4 regions of the Lysinibacillus sp. FSL K6-0102 genome follow, and region 1 is predicted to be linked to each of the others. Evidence: riboswitches for the same ligand, from Rfam matches in the RefSeq annotation. Region 1 holds a riboswitch; each other region holds the start of a gene.
The links. Region 1 has a riboswitch for cobalamin ahead of NYE73_RS15570 ((2Fe-2S) ferredoxin domain-containing protein). Riboswitches for the same ligand answer to the same signal wherever they lie in the genome.

Region 1 (4,491 bases):
TCATGATGATGGTGATGGTCATGGTCATGATGGTCATGCCCATGATCGTGATGGTCGTGATGATGATGCGCATGTCCATGATCGTGATCGTGATCATGATGGTGATGATGATGTGCATGTCCATGTACTGCCGCATAGGCGCGATAATCTTCTAGATCTTGCATACCTGTTGATGTACCGTTGATTGCCTGTTCAATACGCTCTAATAAAACATTTTGTAACCGTTCATGGTAGCCAAAATAGTTAGCAATTTGAATATCACAATCTGGATAAAGTTCATTAAACTTCTCACACATGCCATGCATGCGTTCCATCAAAATGCCTGTGAATAAAAAGTATGGTAACATGATGATTTTTTTTGCACCTAGTTTGACACAACGTTCAATTCCTTCTTCAACTCGTGGATCTGTGACACCCATAAAAGCACTTTCTACGTATTTTACAGGTAGTTTTTCCCATAAGAGTCGCGTGATTTTATAAAAATCACCATTAGCAGATGGATCACTGCCACCTCGTGCAATCAATAAAATCGCTGTGTCTTCCTGCTCTTGTTCTGAATTAAAGCCAATTTCAGCTAGGCGATCTTGTAAAATGGCAAAGATTTCATCATGGATACCAATTGTTTGACCATATGTGAAGGTAATCGTTGGATAATGCTCACGCGCATGCTCGATTTCCGCTGGAATATGCAGTTTTGAATGGCCTGCATGCAGTAAAATGATTGGAATTACATGTACCTCTGTAGCTCCCTTTTTCACACAGTTTGTAATACCTTCTTCGATGTTAGGTGAAGCAAATTCAAGGAAACAAGTTTCCACTAAAAATTGTTCATCAATACGAGGTGTCATTTGTTCGATAAATGTACGAACCTCATCATTTCCTGCTGCTAAACGGCTCCCATGGCCGACAAATAAAATAGCTTTCATCTCTCTACTCCTTACTAGTCGCCGCACGGAGCTGGCTCTACTTTTATTTTGGAAGACATATCTTGATACGTAAAATGCAGTATCTTTTTCACACGTTTAAAATATTTAAACAAGCGTTCATTTGGATGAGCATTTGCTTTATATTCTTCAATAATATCTGTAATGAGTGGAATCAGCTGCTCAGGCTCCAGCCCTTCTACAACAGGCTGTGCTGCGTGTGCTGTACGACCGACTGGTTTTGCTCCAATAAAGACATCAAATTTACTTTTGCGGTAGACGATGCCAATATCATCAAATACAGCCCGATAACAGGCCATCCCACAGCCATTAAAGCCAATATTTAATGTCTTCGGTAAGGACATACCGCCTAGTTTTTCTTGTATTTCCTCTGCATATGGTATTGAATCAGCCTTTTCACCGTAGCAAAAATCACAAGCCTTCAGTGATAACACATCACCAATCGGGGCTAATAAAAACCCTACTTCCTGTAATTTCTCTGTGATCTGTTCAGGGGCAGTCGTTGGTATTTTCAAATGAATTTGATGATCTGGTGTGTATTCCATCGTCCCCTCATCCCCAACGACCTCCGCTAACGTCATCATTTGCTGGGGAGTAAAAAACTTATTGGCTACACCAGGACTTACTGCTAATTCAAAAATAGATTCTATTTTTTGCTGTACAAGCTTCGGTGTTACTTTGACTGCGCTTGTCCCTTTTACCATTGCAAGTGCCGCTGTAGCCATTTCAAGAGCTGTTTTTTTCGGCTTTGGCGTAGCGGCTATACTGGGTTTATTAAAGCGCCCTGCATTAGGGTCAGCAGTAAAGTCATTTCGCGCTGTTCCTGTCTCTTGGTTCATTGCCCAAGGTTCATTTTCTTCGCGTAAACGTTGATGTGGACGTAATGGCTGTTTCTCTTCACCCAGGGTATATTTACGTTGGTAACCGCGGGGCGTAATCATCTTATTGTCATAGAAAAATGTTGACGAATTCCCGATAATGACAGTTGTCAACATACCAATATCATGTTCTAGCATTTCTGCTAGTGTTGTCATGGTCACTTCTTGACGTTCTCGATAGGCACTTTTCACAAGCCCAACTGGTGTGTCTGGCGAACGATATTCTAAGAGTATTCGTTGAGCCTCGACAATTTGTCTTGTTCGACGTCCACTTTTAGGATTGTATAAAGCAATGACAAAGTCCGCCATTGCAGCTGCCTCGACACGCTTTGCAATTAAATTCCAAGGTGTTAGATGGTCACTCAAACTGATTGTACAAGCATCATGCATAATAGGTGCACCAAGTATGCTAGCGCATGAATTAATCGCAGAAATCCCAGGAACAATTTCTACTTCAATTCCTGTTGCTTCTGTCCAGCCTAGCTCAATTAACACCTCATAGACTAAACCCGCCATGCCATAGACGCCTGCATCACCACTCGAAATTACTGAGACGATGCTCCCTGCTTCGGCTTGACGAACGGCTTCCTGTGCACGCGACACTTCTTCTGTCATGCCTGTACTAACAATCGATTTTGCACTTACTAAATCTTGAATCAGCTCTACATAGGTTTTATAGCCTATAATCATATCACTTTGTTGTAAAGCCTCTACTGCACGTGTCGTAATATGCTTAAAATCTCCAGGTCCAAAGCCTACTACGAAAATTTTTCCTTTTTGCGCCATGTTGTTACCCCTCTTTCACCTTTTCGATCCCTTTAATGGCAGTTGTTTGAGCAGTACGCTGTAATGTACCTTCACGAAGTGTAAAGACATGTTCGTTGTATAAGGATTCATGATGTAAATCTTGTACTAGTGTTCTAGCATGCTCTGTTGATGGCACACGATACCAGTTTCCTTGAGGATAAGCGATTACCACACAAGCATCCTTGCAGCGTCCATTACAGCGCGTTCTTGTCGTATGTATTTCCTGATCGAGTGCTTGCCGCTGTATCTCATCTCGAATGGCTAAGGTAATTTCCTCCCCATCCTTTTTCATGCAGCTACTGCCATTGCAAATAAAGAGATGTGTTTTCATCCCCTCTAAATTCCAAGTTGTCATCTTCTGTCTCCCCTCATTTGCTTTTTGGAAAAAGAAAAACCTTTACTCTATAACGAAGAGTAAAGGTTTTGTAGAAGCCAAATAAAAACGAATAGAATGAAATACAGGTACCCGCTTTCGCTTCAACTTCTCCCTCCGAAAAGTTTGCATGCACAATCAAATAAGCAGGTTTCCTGACTTAAGCTTCATTTTACTGTCGCACCTTCCCAAGTTTGTACCAGTGGCTTTGCGATTTCATCAGCTATTACAGTAGCGGGGGCTGTATTGGATTTTCACCAATTTCCCTATTATCTCGAACTATTCGAGCACTTATTGACGTTTTATATGAAATTTTTATTAGAATTTTAAATAGAAAACTGTCTTTATCATATCTTATTATTTTAAAATTTCAATATTTCTTTAAAAATTTATGACAAATTTATCAATTTTGAATGGAACTAGGTATGAATTTTATACAATCTATATAATTTGCGCACAAAATTTTATCAGAATATTCACCGTTGACCTTTAATTTAAAAAATTTCATAAAAGGTATAGCATATTTATGGAAATTCATGTTACACTTTGTCGTGAAATCTCACAATTTGAATGTTTTTCGGTGCAAAGTGCTTGTCATTTTGCTTAAAAGGGAAGCCGGTTTGAGTCCGGCGCGGTCCCGCCACTGTAATAGGGAGCTTTATAGAATATGTCACTGTCCAACGGATGGGAAGACCTATAAAGCATTGAACTAGAGCCAGGAGACCTGCCGAAAAATAAGTGATCGTTTCAACCTACGAGGATAGGTGTGCGGCTTAGCAGATGAGACTGTTATTTGCTTTTTTAGCTATGCACTTTTCCACCTAAGGAGAAGTGCTTTTTTTAATTACGCACGCAATATTCTAAAAATCTATTAATTAGTTAGGAGGAAAGCTTTTTGACATTATCATGGTGGAAACTTAGTTATTTTTTACTGGCCTTTTTAATCGTGCCAAAACGTGCCTTTGCCATGCATATCATGGAAGGTTTTTTACCAATCGAATGGGCTATTTTTTGGTGGGTGATCTCTATCCCATTTATCATTCTAGGATTGCGTTCTATTCGAAAAACCATTGATGAAAATCCTGAAACAAAAATGCTTTTGGGGCTTTCAGGAGCCTTTGCCTTTGTGCTATCCGCCCTAAAAATCCCTTCAGTTACAGGTAGTTGTTCTCACCCAACTGGTGTAGGACTTGGGACAGTACTCTTTGGCCCTCTAGCAATGAGTGTAATTGGAACAATCGTTTTATTATTTCAATCTTTATTATTAGCTCATGGAGGAATTACAACTTTAGGGGCTAATGCCTTTTCTATGGCTATTGTTGGTCCTTTTATTGCTTACTTTGTCTTTAAAGGGGCTCAAAAAGTAGGGTTGTCATTTTCACTAGCCATATTCTTTGCAGCTATGCTTGGTGATTTAGGTACATACATTGTGACTTCTGTACAACTAGCACTAGCCTTTCCTTCAGAGGTTGGAGGCTTTATGGCATCC
Region 2 (4,491 bases), 1.8 Mb from region 1:
TGAAGACAATCAAGAAGCGGTCTTTCAAGTTTTATTACGGTGGTTAGAAAAATATGATAGAAACTAAATTGCAGCAGGCAGAGGTCGTAGCAATAGTGGGGCCGACTGCCTCTGGTAAAACGGCATTAAGCATTGAATTGGCAAAAAAATATAACGGTGAAGTCATTAATGGTGATTCCATGCAAGTTTATAAAGGGCTCGATATTGGGACAGCTAAAATTACCGAAGAAGAGATGGAGGGCGTTCCTCATCATTTACTTAGCTTTTTAGAGCCTACAGAATCTTTTTCGGTAGCAGATTATCAAAAATTAGTACGTGCGAAGATCGCGGAAATACAAGCTCGTCAAAAATTACCTATAATAGTAGGAGGCTCTGGCTTATATGTACAAGCTGTCCTCTATGATTTCCAATTTACTGATGAAAAAGTAGATGAAGAAGCACGAAAAGCCTACTATGAGGAATTAGCAAAGCTTGGCCCTGAGGCAATGCATGACAAACTAAAACAACTAGACCCTCAAACAGCGGAGACAATCCATCCAAACAATACACGTCGTGTTATTCGTGCATTAGAAATGCTGGAATTAAGCGGTGTATCAAAAGCAGCTGAAGCGCAAAATCGAGGGGAAGTACCCCTTTACGACCATGTTATTTTAGGGCTAGGTCAAAACATGTCCCGTGACGTGCTATATGACCGTATTAATCGTCGTGTTGATTTAATGGTGGAAAATGGTCTTCTGCAAGAGGTGAAGGGATTATGGCAGCAAAATATCCGTGGAGTGCAGTCTATACAAGCCATCGGGTATAAAGAATTATATGATTATTTAGATGGCAAATGTACCCTAGAGGAAGCCCTTGATAGCTTAAAACAAAATTCCCGTCGCTATGCAAAAAGACAGCTTACTTATTTCCGTAATAAAATGGATGTCCATTTTATTACGCCGGATGATCGATTATAAGAATAAAGAAAAATTTCTAAAAATTACTAATTGATAAATTGGTAGAACGTGCTACTATAGGAATGAAGAGGTAGAAAGTTAGTAGGGAGGCTATTTGATGAAATCAATCAATTTGCAAGATACGTTCTTGAACCAACTACGTAAAAACAGTGTTTTTGTAACTGTATTTCTGTTAAACGGATTTCAGTTAAAAGGGACTGTGAAATCATATGATAATTTTACAGTATTACTACTTGATGCTGAAAATAAGCAGCACCTAATCTACAAGCATGCCATTTCTACATTCGTACCAGCAAAACAAATAGAGTTTTTAGAGACAGAAGTATAATAAGTTTGTTAAACAGTTAGTGTTCTCACACTGGCTGTTTTTTTTGCTACAAGCTATAATGATAGTGGAATTTGATATTTTGGAGGACAAAGTTTATGAAAACAATGGAAACAACACAATTATTAGATCTGTTAGATGCAAATGAGGACCTATATATTATCGATGTACGTGAAGAGGATGAAGTAGCCCATGGCATGATCCCAGGTGCTCAACATATTGCACTCGGAACTATCCCTGAACGTTTAGAGGAATTAGATGTAGAAAAGCCATATATTATTGTATGCAAGGCTGGAGCTCGTTCTGCCAATGCGTGTGCTTACTTAGAGGCCCAAGGATTTGATGTAACAAACCTTGAAGGCGGCATGCTGGCTTATGATGGAGAATTAGAATTTAAATAAATCATGAAAAAAGAAAGAGTATACACTCTTTCTTTTTTCATGATTATTTTTTCAAGGGGCATCCATGATAAAATTAAAATTCTCTTCAAAGTTTTTGTAGATATTAACATTTTTTTGTCCCTGCACTTTTGAAGCATAACTAGCAAAGTTTAGACCAGCTCCATAAATTTGTAGTGCTCCATTCGCCAAATCCCCTTTTTGGAGAAGCTCAATGCCATCTTTCAAGAAATTTTGACTCTCCTCGAAATGACACTCCGTAATGTATTTATCACCACTATGAAATAACTTTAAATTTTCTAGTATTTTATTTGCTGTCTCTTCACTGATCGAAGCGTCGATATTGATTAACAACTGATTGATCGGTTTTACGAGTTTGGCATAGAGGCTATCGTGCGTTTCACAGGTTTCAGCAATAGCGTTTCTTAATTGTTTTGCATTCATCGTATCTACTCCTAACTTTTCATCGTTTTACTATTGATACTTACCCTAATTTTAATCATAGAAATAATTTATGTTTACATTGAACAGATTATTAAGGTTTCAACTTTTATGTTCAACATTACTCAGTGAATTGGCAGAACATATGCTATGGAAGGTAGAGATGATTGAAAAGTCTGTAGTTTACTTGTTATGGCAATTGATTCAGTAATGGATTTTTGTACAAGCCGAGTGTTAGACATAGAGAATTCTAAAAAGCACTAATTATGGAAGACTAGGAATCAAGTGAAGGATTCATTTATTGTGACAAGCTCTTGATAAGCTTTTATTGTGAATAGCAGTATGTACTAAGTTAACACTCAAAAAATTTTTTCCTCTTGACACTAAAAAAGTTGTAAAGTAGATTTAACATAATTACATAAAAGCAATAGGTGCCCATTAGGGAGAATAGGGAATAAAGTGAAAAGCTTTAGCGGACCCGCCACTGTATAAGGGAATTTCATAGTGTATGCCACTAGCAAATTGCTGGGAAGGTACTATGAGGTGTTGAACTTGAGCCAGGAGACCTGCCTACATGCTTTAGAAGATATAGATGATGGAAAAGTCTGTAGTTTATTTGTCATGACAATAAACTACAGACTTTTTATTTTGTCTTAATGAGAACGAGAGGAGAAATAATCATGCAATTATTACAAGACACGATTCAAAACATTCAGGGGGCTGATATGAAAAGTATGGAGCAAGCTAGAAAGCGGATTGATGCGCTTTGTAAGCCCCCAGGTAGCTTGGGTAAACTAGAATCACTTGCCGTACAGCTCTCTGGTATAACAGGACAATTATATCCGATGGTCGACAAAAAAGTGATGATTGTCTGTGCTGCAGATCATGGTGTTTGCGAGGAAGGTGTAACCACGAATCCACAAGATGTTACGGTCTTTCAAACATTAAATTTTCCTAAGGGGGGTACAGGCGTTTGTGCGATTGCGGGGATTACCAATGCAAAGGTGGTCACAGTAGATGTGGGTGTAAAAGAAGATATTCCACTTGATGCAGGTGTCATTATTCATAAAATTAAATATGGTACAGATAACATGGCACAAGGTCCAGCTATGGCCAAACAAGAAGCCATTCAATCGATAGAAGTAGGAATCCGTGTGGCCACTGAGGAAATCATAAAAGGTGCTGATGTACTTGGGACTGGAGAAATGGGCATCGGCAATACAACACCAAGTGCTGCGATATTAGCTGTTTTGACGGGATGCAACCCTATCGAAGTAACGGGGTTTGGTGCAGGAGTAGGCCAAGGAGGCATTGCCTATAAAGCGGCAGTTATTGAAAAAGCAATTACCTTAAATAAGCCTAATCCAAATGATGTTATTGATGTTCTGGCTAAGGTTGGAGGGTTAGAGATAGGGGCGATGACAGGTATTATTCTTGGCGCTGCTGCCCATCGTAAACCTGTTGTCATTGATGGATTTATTTCGACTATAGCCTCCCTCATTGCTTATAAGCTCGAACCAAAAGTAATCGATTATATCATTCCTTCCCATGCTTCAGAGGAACCAGGGGCAAAAATTGCCGCTGCCTTACTAGGCATTGAACCAATGTTGCACATGAATATGCGTTTAGGCGAAGGTTCTGGAGCAGCCTTAGCCTTTCCTATTTTAGATGCAGCTTGCTCGATGATGAAAAACATGGTGACTTTAGAAGAATCAATGCAGTTGTTAAAAAGATAAAAACAATAAAACAGCCAATGACTTAATTTTTGGTCATTGGCTGAATGATATTTATGCACGATTTAATTTTCGTAATGGCAAGCGCCACTTCATCATATAGGAAAGAATACGTAAAGCTGTAATCACTGCGAATAAAATATAAAGGAAAATGTCCCCTGTAAAAACCTCGAATCCGATTAGCAGTCCAGCAAGAGCTGCCCAAACACCATAAACTTCATCACGGAGAACTAATGGTTTTCTTCTAGCTAATAAATCTCGTACAATACCCCCACCTGAACCTGTCAAAACAGCAGCTACAATGACTGCGCTTACTGGCATATCAAGCTTGACAGCATAGAGTGCGCCTTGAATAGCGAATGCTGATAAGCCAATCGCATCTGTGAAGTTACCCCAACGATGCCAATGTTGAATCAGATGATGCGGAAAAATAAAGAATATCGTAATCGCAGCAAGCGCTATTTGAAACATCATATCCTGTCCCCAAAGTGTTGTGACAGGTAGTCCAATGAGTAAATTTCGGATAGCTCCTCCACCAAAAGCAGTCACAATACCAAGTATATATACACCGAATAAATCGTATTCTTCTTCCATGGCAATAATTGCCCCAGAAATAGCAAAGGCAATTGTTCCTATAA
Region 3 (4,491 bases), 2.5 Mb from region 1:
ATAACACCAATTGGTAGCTCTCTTGGCACAATGATTGTTCGTGCTACTAAGTCGCAAATAATGAGTAATGTTGCACCATTGAAAAAAGATAATGGTAATAAGTGGCGATGATCAGAACCCCAAATCATCCTTGTCATATGCGGCACCACTAATCCTACAAAGCCAATTGTGCCAGAAACCGCTACAGCCGCTCCAGTTAACATGGAGCCACCTGCTAATATCAAATATTTACTGCGCTTTACATTAACACCTAAATGTTTTGCTCGCTCTTCACCATACAACAAGACATTTAATTCTCGTCTTTGTGTCCATAGCATAATTGAACCAACAATCACAAAAGGAATGATCATTTGGACATATGGCCAACCACGCATCGAAACAGAACCAAGTAGCCAGCCTATTACCTGACGTAATTCTTCACCAGATAAGGCAATCATTAATGAAATGAGGGAACCTAAAAATGAACTAAAAATAACGCCTGTTAATATCAACGTTTCCATTTTTAATGAGCGGTCTACGAGTCTAGCAAAGCTCATAACAACTACCATCGTAATGATAGCACCAATCATACTGAAGATTGGCAGCGCATACAAACCGACAACAGGTATAGAAATACTAAAAAAGATCGTTAAAACAGCACCAACAGAAGCTCCTGACGAAACCCCTAGTGTATATGGATCTGCTAATGGATTTTTTAATAAACCTTGGAAAGCTGCTCCAGCAATAGCTAGAGATGCGCCTACTAGTCCCGCTAATAACACGCGAGGCAAACGAATTTTCCAAAAGATATTGGCGGCTGTTTCATCAACCGCCTTATTCCACAATACTTCTAATGGAATATGAACCGAGCCTATCGCTACGCCACACCAGATGCTAATAAGAAGAAGCGTACATGTTAATGTATAGGCTAGTGCTATTTTTTTCACTTAAATACCTCAGGATAGATTGCTTTTGCTAATTCTTCTAGACCTTCAGCTAAACGTGGCCCTTGACGACTTGTCGTACTTTCATCTACCTGCACAATCGCATTATTTTTTACGGCATTAATCGTATCAAAGCCCGCACGTTTTGGTATTTTCATTAAAATATCTGGTACATAATGATATGTCACCACGATGACATCTGGATTTTTTGCGATAATTTGTTCTGCATCAATTTTATACCAATTATCGCCATCTACAGCTACATTCTCTGCATTGATCATTTCAAGCATCGCGTTCATAAATGTACCATTGCCAGCTGTATAAATATCTGGCTCATCTGATGCTTCAACTAACACTTTTTTGGGTTCAACATCCTTGACTTTAGACAAAACTTCTTCTACTTTTGCCTTCATATTAGCAACAATTTTTTCTGCCTCTGGCAATTTCCCTGTAGCACGTCCAAGTTGCTCAATTGTTGTATATGTTTCATTAAAGTCTTGTGCATTTTTTACAACAAATACTTTCAAACCTGCTGATTCAAGCTGTGCAATAGCCTCTTCTGAAAGAGACATGCTAGATTCGTGTGAAAAAACGATATCTGGTTTTAAGGCAATAATTTTTTCAATATCGTATTCCATACCGCCAACCTTATCCTTCTCAGCTGCCTCTGGCGGATAATCGTCGTTGTCCGTAACACCAACTATTTCATCATTTAAACCTAGTCCAAAAAGGATTTCAGTATTACTCGGAATAAGTGAAACAATTTTCTCAGGAGGTGCTTCAAGTGTAATGTCCTTACCAAGGGCATCTGTTATCGTCATTGGGAATGTTGCTTCATCCACCTGGGCCGTTTCTTGCTGTGTTTGCTGCTCGTTAGATGGTTTGTTATCTTTTGCTTCCTGCCCACAAGCAGCTAGCAAGCCTACTGCTAAAAATGCTGATAATCCTATTTTCCAAAATTTCTTCATGTGAATCCTCCTTCGTTGATCCGTGCGACATTTCGCTTTACTCTACATCAAAATAAAACCCCTCATCTTTGATCGATGAGGGGGCAAAATCGCACCAAAAAACTGATACAAAATCCACCACCCTATCCTCGTAGGTTGTCATGTCGTTATAAAGGCAGGTCTCCTGGCTAGTGCTACTTGCGATTTTTCAAGCCTTCCCGAAATCTTCAGTGGCATCATTTGAAAAAACTCACACTTACAGTGGCGGGACCGCATCGGAATTACACCGATTTCCCTTTTCACTTTACTTAAGTAAAGAACCTTTATAATATTCAGTTGATTTCATTATACATGAAAATGAAAAAAGTCGCCTCCATTCAAGACGACTCCCCGGCCATTATACAATTTCAGAAAAGTATTGGACTGTTTTCATTTGAGCACCCATTTCTCTTAATGACCATGTCTGTTCTAAATAAACGTCTGCTAGTTTTTCATATTTCCCACCAAATTTATGTGCCCACTCAACCGCTATGACACTTTCATAAAGGTGAGCCATTTTTTCCGCCATACCTTTAGCTTCAAAAGTTTTCGTTGCCTCGTCTAAAGCGCTAAAAATTTGCAGTTTCACAGACATATTCGCCAATTGTTCTTTAACGATTTGTACTAGTAAGCTGTCAGCTAATTTGTCTAATCGTTCCTCCATCTCCTGTACAAACAGTTCATGAGCATGAAACTTATCTACTAAACGAATGAGTTCTAAGGCCAAAATATTAGCCGTCCCCTCCCACACCGTTAACACTTGGGCGTCTCTTAATAAGCGGGGCGTTACAAAGTCTTCTATATAGCCATTACCTCCGTGTAATTCAATTGCCTCACTAGCATAATGAACAGCTTGCTCTGCTGTTTCCTTTTTCATAATGGCAATATATAAACGATTCATAATAAGATCTTGCTGAGTTCCCTGTCCACTTGTCACTTTATCGTATAATTGGATAAGGTCAAAAACTGTCGCTACTTCCACGTGCAACTTAGCTGCAAATTTCCCTAAAGTATCCTGAATCATAGGGTACTGTGTTAAGGGCTTGCCAAATGCATGTCGATTGCTTACATAATGTTTTGCCTCTAAGAAGCCGCGACGCATAATACCAATTGAAGCGACTGCATTACAAATTCTAGAGAGATTTAGTGCTTCTAGCATATAATAAATCCCTTTATTTTGCTCCCCTACAACATAGGCAAGTGTACCATCAAATTCTACCTCACCAGAGGGAACTGCCCGAACGCCTAGCTTATCTTTCAGTCGGCGAATACGTAGATGATTTGTTGTTCCATCTTCTTTGCGCCAAGGAACTGCAAACAATGTTAAGCCTTTGGAACCTGCTGGCGCACCTTCTAGACGTGCCAATACCATCGCTACACCACACATGCCCGCATTGGATGCAAAATATTTTTCACCATATAGACGATAAGCAGTGCCATCCTTTCTCGCCTCCACCACATTTGCACCTACGTCAGAGCCCCCTTGACGTTCTGTTAAAAAGGTCGCACCTTCATATAAATCTGTGTCACCTGTTGCACACACATGTGGTAAAAAACGCTGCTTTACCTCTTCATCTGCATAATGATCTAATAGATAGGCAGTTGCCATTGTCAATGTTACCGGACAATAAAAACCGGGCTCTGCATGTGATAGCAAATAACCTTGTGCAAAGCTATAAACATAATTCCCCTTGTGTCCTAGCTGCGGAATATGCTTGTGTACATAGCCTACAATCCCAGTATTATATGTCTCTTCAATCGTTTTTTTATAGCCATCATTAACCCAAACCTCCGATATCTCTTCACCATAGGCATCATATCTTTGAAGGCGAGGCTCACCCTGTCGATCTGTATGCTTTGCCCTCGTATCAATATCACCTGCACATAGCTCACCAAAATTTGTTAACTCTCGTTGGGCATAGGATAAAAACTCTTTATCTAACATCATTTCTACTATTTTTTGAAGCGTGTCATCTTCAGTAAAAAAGTTCGTAGTACGCATTGCTTCTTGTTGTAATACTTTCATGCTATCTCACCTCTTGCCCCTTTAAATTTTGTTTTAATATTTTGCCTGATGCATTGCGTGGTAGCGCTTCTACTTTTTCAAAAATACGTGGTATTTTAAACTTTGCAAGATGCTCCTCTAAATAAGCTTTCAAAGCTTCCTCATGGATGTCTTGTTTAGCAGAATACACCGCCTTTACAGTTTCCCCCCATTGCGGATGTGGTACACCAATTACCGCAACCTCGAATATACCTTCAAAGCTCAATAAACAATCTTCAATTTCTTTCGGATAAATGTTGACACCTCCCGAAATAATGACATCCTTTTTACGATCTACGATCCAAATAAAACCATCTTCATCCTTGCGAGCTAGATCTCCTGTTTTTAACCAACCATCAATAAAGGCTTCATTAGTAGCTACTTCATCCTTATAGTAGCCGAGCATGTTGCCCTCACCCAACAAGACAATTTCCCCCACTTCGCCTACATTTACATCTTCTCCACTGTCATTCACAATACGCAACTCTGTGCCAAGTGGCGCCCGCTGACCAATACTTCCTGCCTTTGCTTCATGTTC
Region 4 (4,491 bases), 660 kb from region 1:
TACAGATAAATGATCGGCATGACAGGCATTGGTGAAGGTATTACCTGTTCCACGTGGATTTGGCTCCATTAATAAATGAACTTCTGCATAATGCTTGAGGGGCTCGAAATGACCATAGCCCGTTACGGTCGTCGCAATGGTTTCCATGTATAAAATTTGCGGCTCACCAAAGGAGACAGCTAATGAAAAACGCGTCATTAATACCTCTGTCAGGACCTCCAATTGAATGGCACCCATAATATGCACATGGATTTCCTGAAATTTTTCCTGCCAGACCACACGCAAGGACGGCTCTTCTGCTTCGAGTAAACGGAAAATCTGTAGCACTTCCTTGATATGCTGATCACCCTCATATTGAACCTTTGCCTGTAAGGTTGGGACAAGCTCATAGGGCTGTGATAGCATCGTTGTACCGATTCGATCCCCAATGTTTGCCTGGCTCAGTCCTTTGACAGCGAAAATTTCTCCTGCCTCTACCTGTTGAACGGTCTCAAAGCGACTGCCGTTATAAAGGCGAATTTCGGTCACTTTTTCTGTTACTTCGTCAAATGAAAATTCATCTCGTACATGCAACGAGCCCTTGGTTGCCTTCATAAAGGTTAAACGCTGGTGCCCATCATGACGAATCTTAAAAACCTCGCCCTCAAACGGGGCATCCTTGTCAAAATGGGAAGCCGTTAACAGCGGGAGCTGGTCAAGAAATTCCTGAATGCCCTCATCCTTTAAGGCCGAGCCAGCAAAGCAAGGGAAGGCACCTTCATTTTTAATCATTTCCTTTAATTGAGCAAGACACTGTTCATGCTCCAATGACTCATTTAGAAAGGCATCAAGCAATTTTTCGTCGCGCTCCGCCAGCCATTCCATAATATTATTTGATACATAGTCTGCTCGCAGTGGCTCATCGATGAACAATACATGCTGAGAGCAATCTTTGCGAAGCTGTCTGATGACAGCCTCCATATTGGCACCCTCACGATCCATTTTATTGATAAAGAAGAAGGTAGGGACATGGTATTGACGTAAAAGTTGCCACACTGTTTCTGTATGGCCCTGTATCCCTTCGACAGCGCTAATGATAATAATGGCATAATCCATCACACGAATGGCACGCTCCATCTCAGGGGAGAAATCGACATGCCCTGGCGTATCAATCAATGTGTATGTATCATCGCCAATATTCATGCGCCCTTGCTCGGCAAATATCGTAATGCCCCGTCTGCGCTCTAGCTCATGATGATCAAGAAAGGTATCCTGATGATCAACACGCCCCCGTGCTTGAATACTATTTGTATGAAAAAGCACTTGCTCAGAGAAGGTCGTTTTTCCTGCATCCACGTGCGCAAGTACACCGATCGTTTTGTACATAAGAAATCCTCGTTTCTATAGAATGCTATCTTTTTATTGTAACAGAATACTAGCTTCTATATTTCTTGTAAAATAGTTCGTCTTTATGTCGAAATAGTGCTAATATAATGATGATTATACTTTTAGTGTCATACTACTGATTGCGCGATAAATTTTCTTCTGCTAGTCTATCAATAGTATTGACCATTATAGAACGTATTGGTGCAAATGGCATTTGTCATTTGCTTAAAAGGGAAATCGGTGCAATTCCGATGCTGTCCCGCAACTGTAAATGGGGAGTCTATACAGCATGCCACTGTAGTGAAACTATGGGAAGGCGTATAGATGATGAACCTAAGCCAGGATACCTGCCAGTATGTATTTTTTGACTAAGAACCACGAGGATGGGGATAGTGATGAAGGTAATGATACCGTTATTTCACTATGCTACTCTCTTGGCGACAAGAGGGTTTTTTTATGCCCTTCCAACTACCTTAGTAGTAAAGAAGTCTCTGATTTCTTTCTATATTTTAACAGCAAAGGAGAAAAGGACATGAAGAAATGGAAAAGTATATGGCTGATGATGATCATTGCCTTGGTCGCTGTTTTAGGGGCTTGTAACGCAAAGGACAAAACGGAATCAGCTGCACAAGGTGAAAAGGTTGAGCCATCTGAGGCGGCAGCAGAAGTAACCATTAAAAATAATGACACAACTCAAACATATACGGAAGCACCAACAAAAGCGATTAGCTTAAATCAACATGTGACAGAAATTATGTTAGCACTTGGTTTAGAGGATTCTATGGTAGGGACAGCTTACTTAGATGATAAAATCTATGAACCACTGCAAGAGGCATACGATAAGGTCCCTGTTCTTTCCGATCAATACCCAACGAAGGAGCAAGTCATCGATGCCGAGGCAGATTTCCTATATGCTGGCTGGAAAAGTGGCTTTGGCGAAAAGGGTGTAGGCACACCAGAAGAGCTTGAAGAATTAGGCATCCATACGTATTTACATACGGCTTCCAACATGACAAAGCCAACCATAGAGGATATTTTCACTGATATTCGCAATATCGCAAAGATTTTCCGTATTGAGGATCGTGGCGAAGCTTTAATTGAGCAAATGACGAAAGATGTAGAGGCAGTACAAGCTAAATTACCAAAAGATAGCGAAAAATTACGTGTTCTTGTGTTTGATAGCGGTGAAAAGGATGTATTTACAGCTGGTCAAAACTTTATGAATGAGCTTGTGACAATCGCGGGTGGACAAAATATCTTTGGTGATGTGGAATCAGGCTGGACAACTGTGTCGAAGGAAGATGCAGTAGACCGCAACCCAGAGGTAGTTGTCGTGATTGATTACGGTGAAACAACGGCAGACCAAAAGATCCAATTCTTAAAAAATGATCCAGCCTTAAAGGAGATGGAAGCGGTCAAAAATGAGCGCTTTGTCATCCTGCCACTTTCAGCAGCGTCTGAAGGGGTTCGTGCGGCAGAGGCCATTGAAATTTTAGCAAAGGGCTTCTATCCTGAAAACTTTTAATCCATTCGAGCTAGCGTTTTGCTAGCTCCTTTTTTATAAGGAGCGATAAAAATGAACGCATTTCAAAAAAATGTACCAGATCAAACATTTGAAACACTGAACCGTCATGGTGAGTTTACCCGTCTAGCCGTTAGCCCTGGCATTATTAATAAGCATTATACTCCTGCACAATTCCAAAAGATAGCCGAAATTGCTGGCGAAAAGGGGGCGATAAAATATTCTGCTTCCTATAGTATACTCGTATCCATACCAACGTGCGATGCCACAGAAGCGGTGCAAGCCTTACAGGAAGCAGGTCTTTATGTTGCTCCCTCTGGTTCAATCATAGCCATGAAGGCCTGCGATTTTTGTGATGGGGAGAAAATGGAGGCTGCTCCGATAACCGAACAGCTCTATCATGCCATAGAGGGGATGAAGGTACCTGCAAGAGTGCGTGTCAATATTAATGGCTGTGCATCAGCTTGCTACAATGCAGTCTATGATGATATTGGACTCGTTTACCAACAAGAAAGCTTTGATGTCTATTTAGGGGCAGTACCGATGGGAGCAAAGGCACAGGCTGGCACGTTATTCGCTAAGAGGGTAGACGTCACACAAATTGAAGATTTTTTACTGCACCTGATAAACCTTTATAAGGAGCATGCTCGCCCAAATGAGCCCTTTTATAAATTTTATCGCAGAACAAAGTCAGCAGAATATTGGGAACTAGTAAAAAATTCAATTAAATAGCAGGAATATTACTTAGGGTGTCGAAGTATTGTAATAAGGCACAGAAAATTACAATACAAAGGAGCAAGAACATGACATCGAAACAAGGGATTCAACCAGAAGATCTTTATCACTTAAAATCAGTAGCAGATCCACAGCTTTCACCAGATGGGACAGAGGTAGTTTATGTAGAGACTCGTATGGACGAGAAGAAAAATGACTATATATCGAATTTGTTTTACATAAACTTGAAGGACAAAACACCACAGCAATGGACATTTGGTGAAGATAGAACGACGAGTTCCCCTGTTTGGTCACCAGATGGCAGTCAAATTGCATTTTTGTCAACGAGAACAGGTAAGTCGCAAATTTATGTTCTTTCGAGAGCAGGTGGAGAGGCAAAACAGGTGACACATTGTAAAAATGGAGCGACCTCCCCTGTCTGGTCACCATGTGGCAAGAAAATTGCTTTTTCAGTCGTGCTAGGGAAAGATGAAACCATCCTAGATAAAGCGGAGGATGAGAAGAAAAAGGATAAAGAACTAAAGCCACTAGAAATCGAGAAAATGAAACACAAATCGGATGCTGGTGGATTTATTGATATGGAGCAGTTTACCCATATTGCCATTGTCAATGTGGCATCAGGAGAGCTAGAACAAGTGACAGAAGGCAAAGAGTACTGCCATCTGGGTACTTGGTCGCCAGATGGCAAATACCTTACGTACTTAGCAGATAAAGCGGAGGATTTAGATTTCTCATTTAATGTGGATATCTATTTATTGGAGTTAGAATCTAAGCAGAGTCACAAGCTAACAGAAGGTTCGGGTGCTTATTACCAAACAGCTTGGTCTCCGAATAGTCGCTATCTTTCTTTTGTAGGTGGAGAACGTGAA

Region 2: it holds a riboswitch for cobalamin, as region 1 does, so the genes downstream of both, cobT (nicotinate-nucleotide--dimethylbenzimidazole phosphoribosyltransferase) here and NYE73_RS15570 ((2Fe-2S) ferredoxin domain-containing protein) in region 1, are expected to answer to the same signal.
Region 3: it holds a riboswitch for cobalamin, as region 1 does, so the genes downstream of both, NYE73_RS02725 (ABC transporter substrate-binding protein) here and NYE73_RS15570 ((2Fe-2S) ferredoxin domain-containing protein) in region 1, are expected to answer to the same signal.
Region 4: it holds a riboswitch for cobalamin, as region 1 does, so the genes downstream of both, NYE73_RS12085 (ABC transporter substrate-binding protein) here and NYE73_RS15570 ((2Fe-2S) ferredoxin domain-containing protein) in region 1, are expected to answer to the same signal.

The regions. Positions count from the first base shown of each region.
Region 1 covers NZ_JBBOPH010000001.1:3,045,920-3,050,410, forward strand. Annotated here, with positions in the region: gene NYE73_RS15560 (sirohydrochlorin chelatase) at 1-926, opposite strand, end outside; gene cobJ (precorrin-3B C(17)-methyltransferase) at 941-2,608, opposite strand; gene NYE73_RS15570 ((2Fe-2S) ferredoxin domain-containing protein) at 2,613-2,984, opposite strand; cobalamin riboswitch at 3,131-3,312, opposite strand; cobalamin riboswitch at 3,564-3,748, shown strand; gene NYE73_RS15575 (energy-coupling factor ABC transporter permease) at 3,898-4,491, shown strand, end outside.
Region 2 covers NZ_JBBOPH010000001.1:1,228,968-1,233,458, forward strand. Annotated here, with positions in the region: gene NYE73_RS05720 (lysophospholipase) at 1-67, shown strand, start outside; gene miaA (tRNA (adenosine(37)-N6)-dimethylallyltransferase MiaA) at 54-956, shown strand; gene hfq (RNA chaperone Hfq) at 1,054-1,284, shown strand; gene NYE73_RS05735 (rhodanese-like domain-containing protein) at 1,380-1,682, shown strand; gene NYE73_RS05740 (hypothetical protein) at 1,734-2,123, opposite strand; cobalamin riboswitch at 2,533-2,708, shown strand; gene cobT (nicotinate-nucleotide--dimethylbenzimidazole phosphoribosyltransferase) at 2,801-3,856, shown strand; gene NYE73_RS05750 (trimeric intracellular cation channel family protein) at 3,908-4,491, opposite strand, start outside.
Region 3 covers NZ_JBBOPH010000001.1:570,112-574,602, reverse strand. Annotated here, with positions in the region: gene NYE73_RS02730 (FecCD family ABC transporter permease) at 1-926, opposite strand, end outside; gene NYE73_RS02725 (ABC transporter substrate-binding protein) at 923-1,891, opposite strand; cobalamin riboswitch at 2,028-2,210, opposite strand; gene NYE73_RS02720 (acyl-CoA dehydrogenase family protein) at 2,268-3,935, opposite strand; gene NYE73_RS02715 (class I adenylate-forming enzyme family protein) at 3,937-4,491, opposite strand, start outside.
Region 4 covers NZ_JBBOPH010000001.1:2,384,294-2,388,784, forward strand. Annotated here, with positions in the region: gene NYE73_RS12080 (elongation factor G) at 1-1,365, opposite strand, end outside; cobalamin riboswitch at 1,548-1,734, shown strand; gene NYE73_RS12085 (ABC transporter substrate-binding protein) at 1,898-2,890, shown strand; gene NYE73_RS12090 (precorrin-3B methylase) at 2,942-3,619, shown strand; gene NYE73_RS12095 (S9 family peptidase) at 3,691-4,491, shown strand, end outside.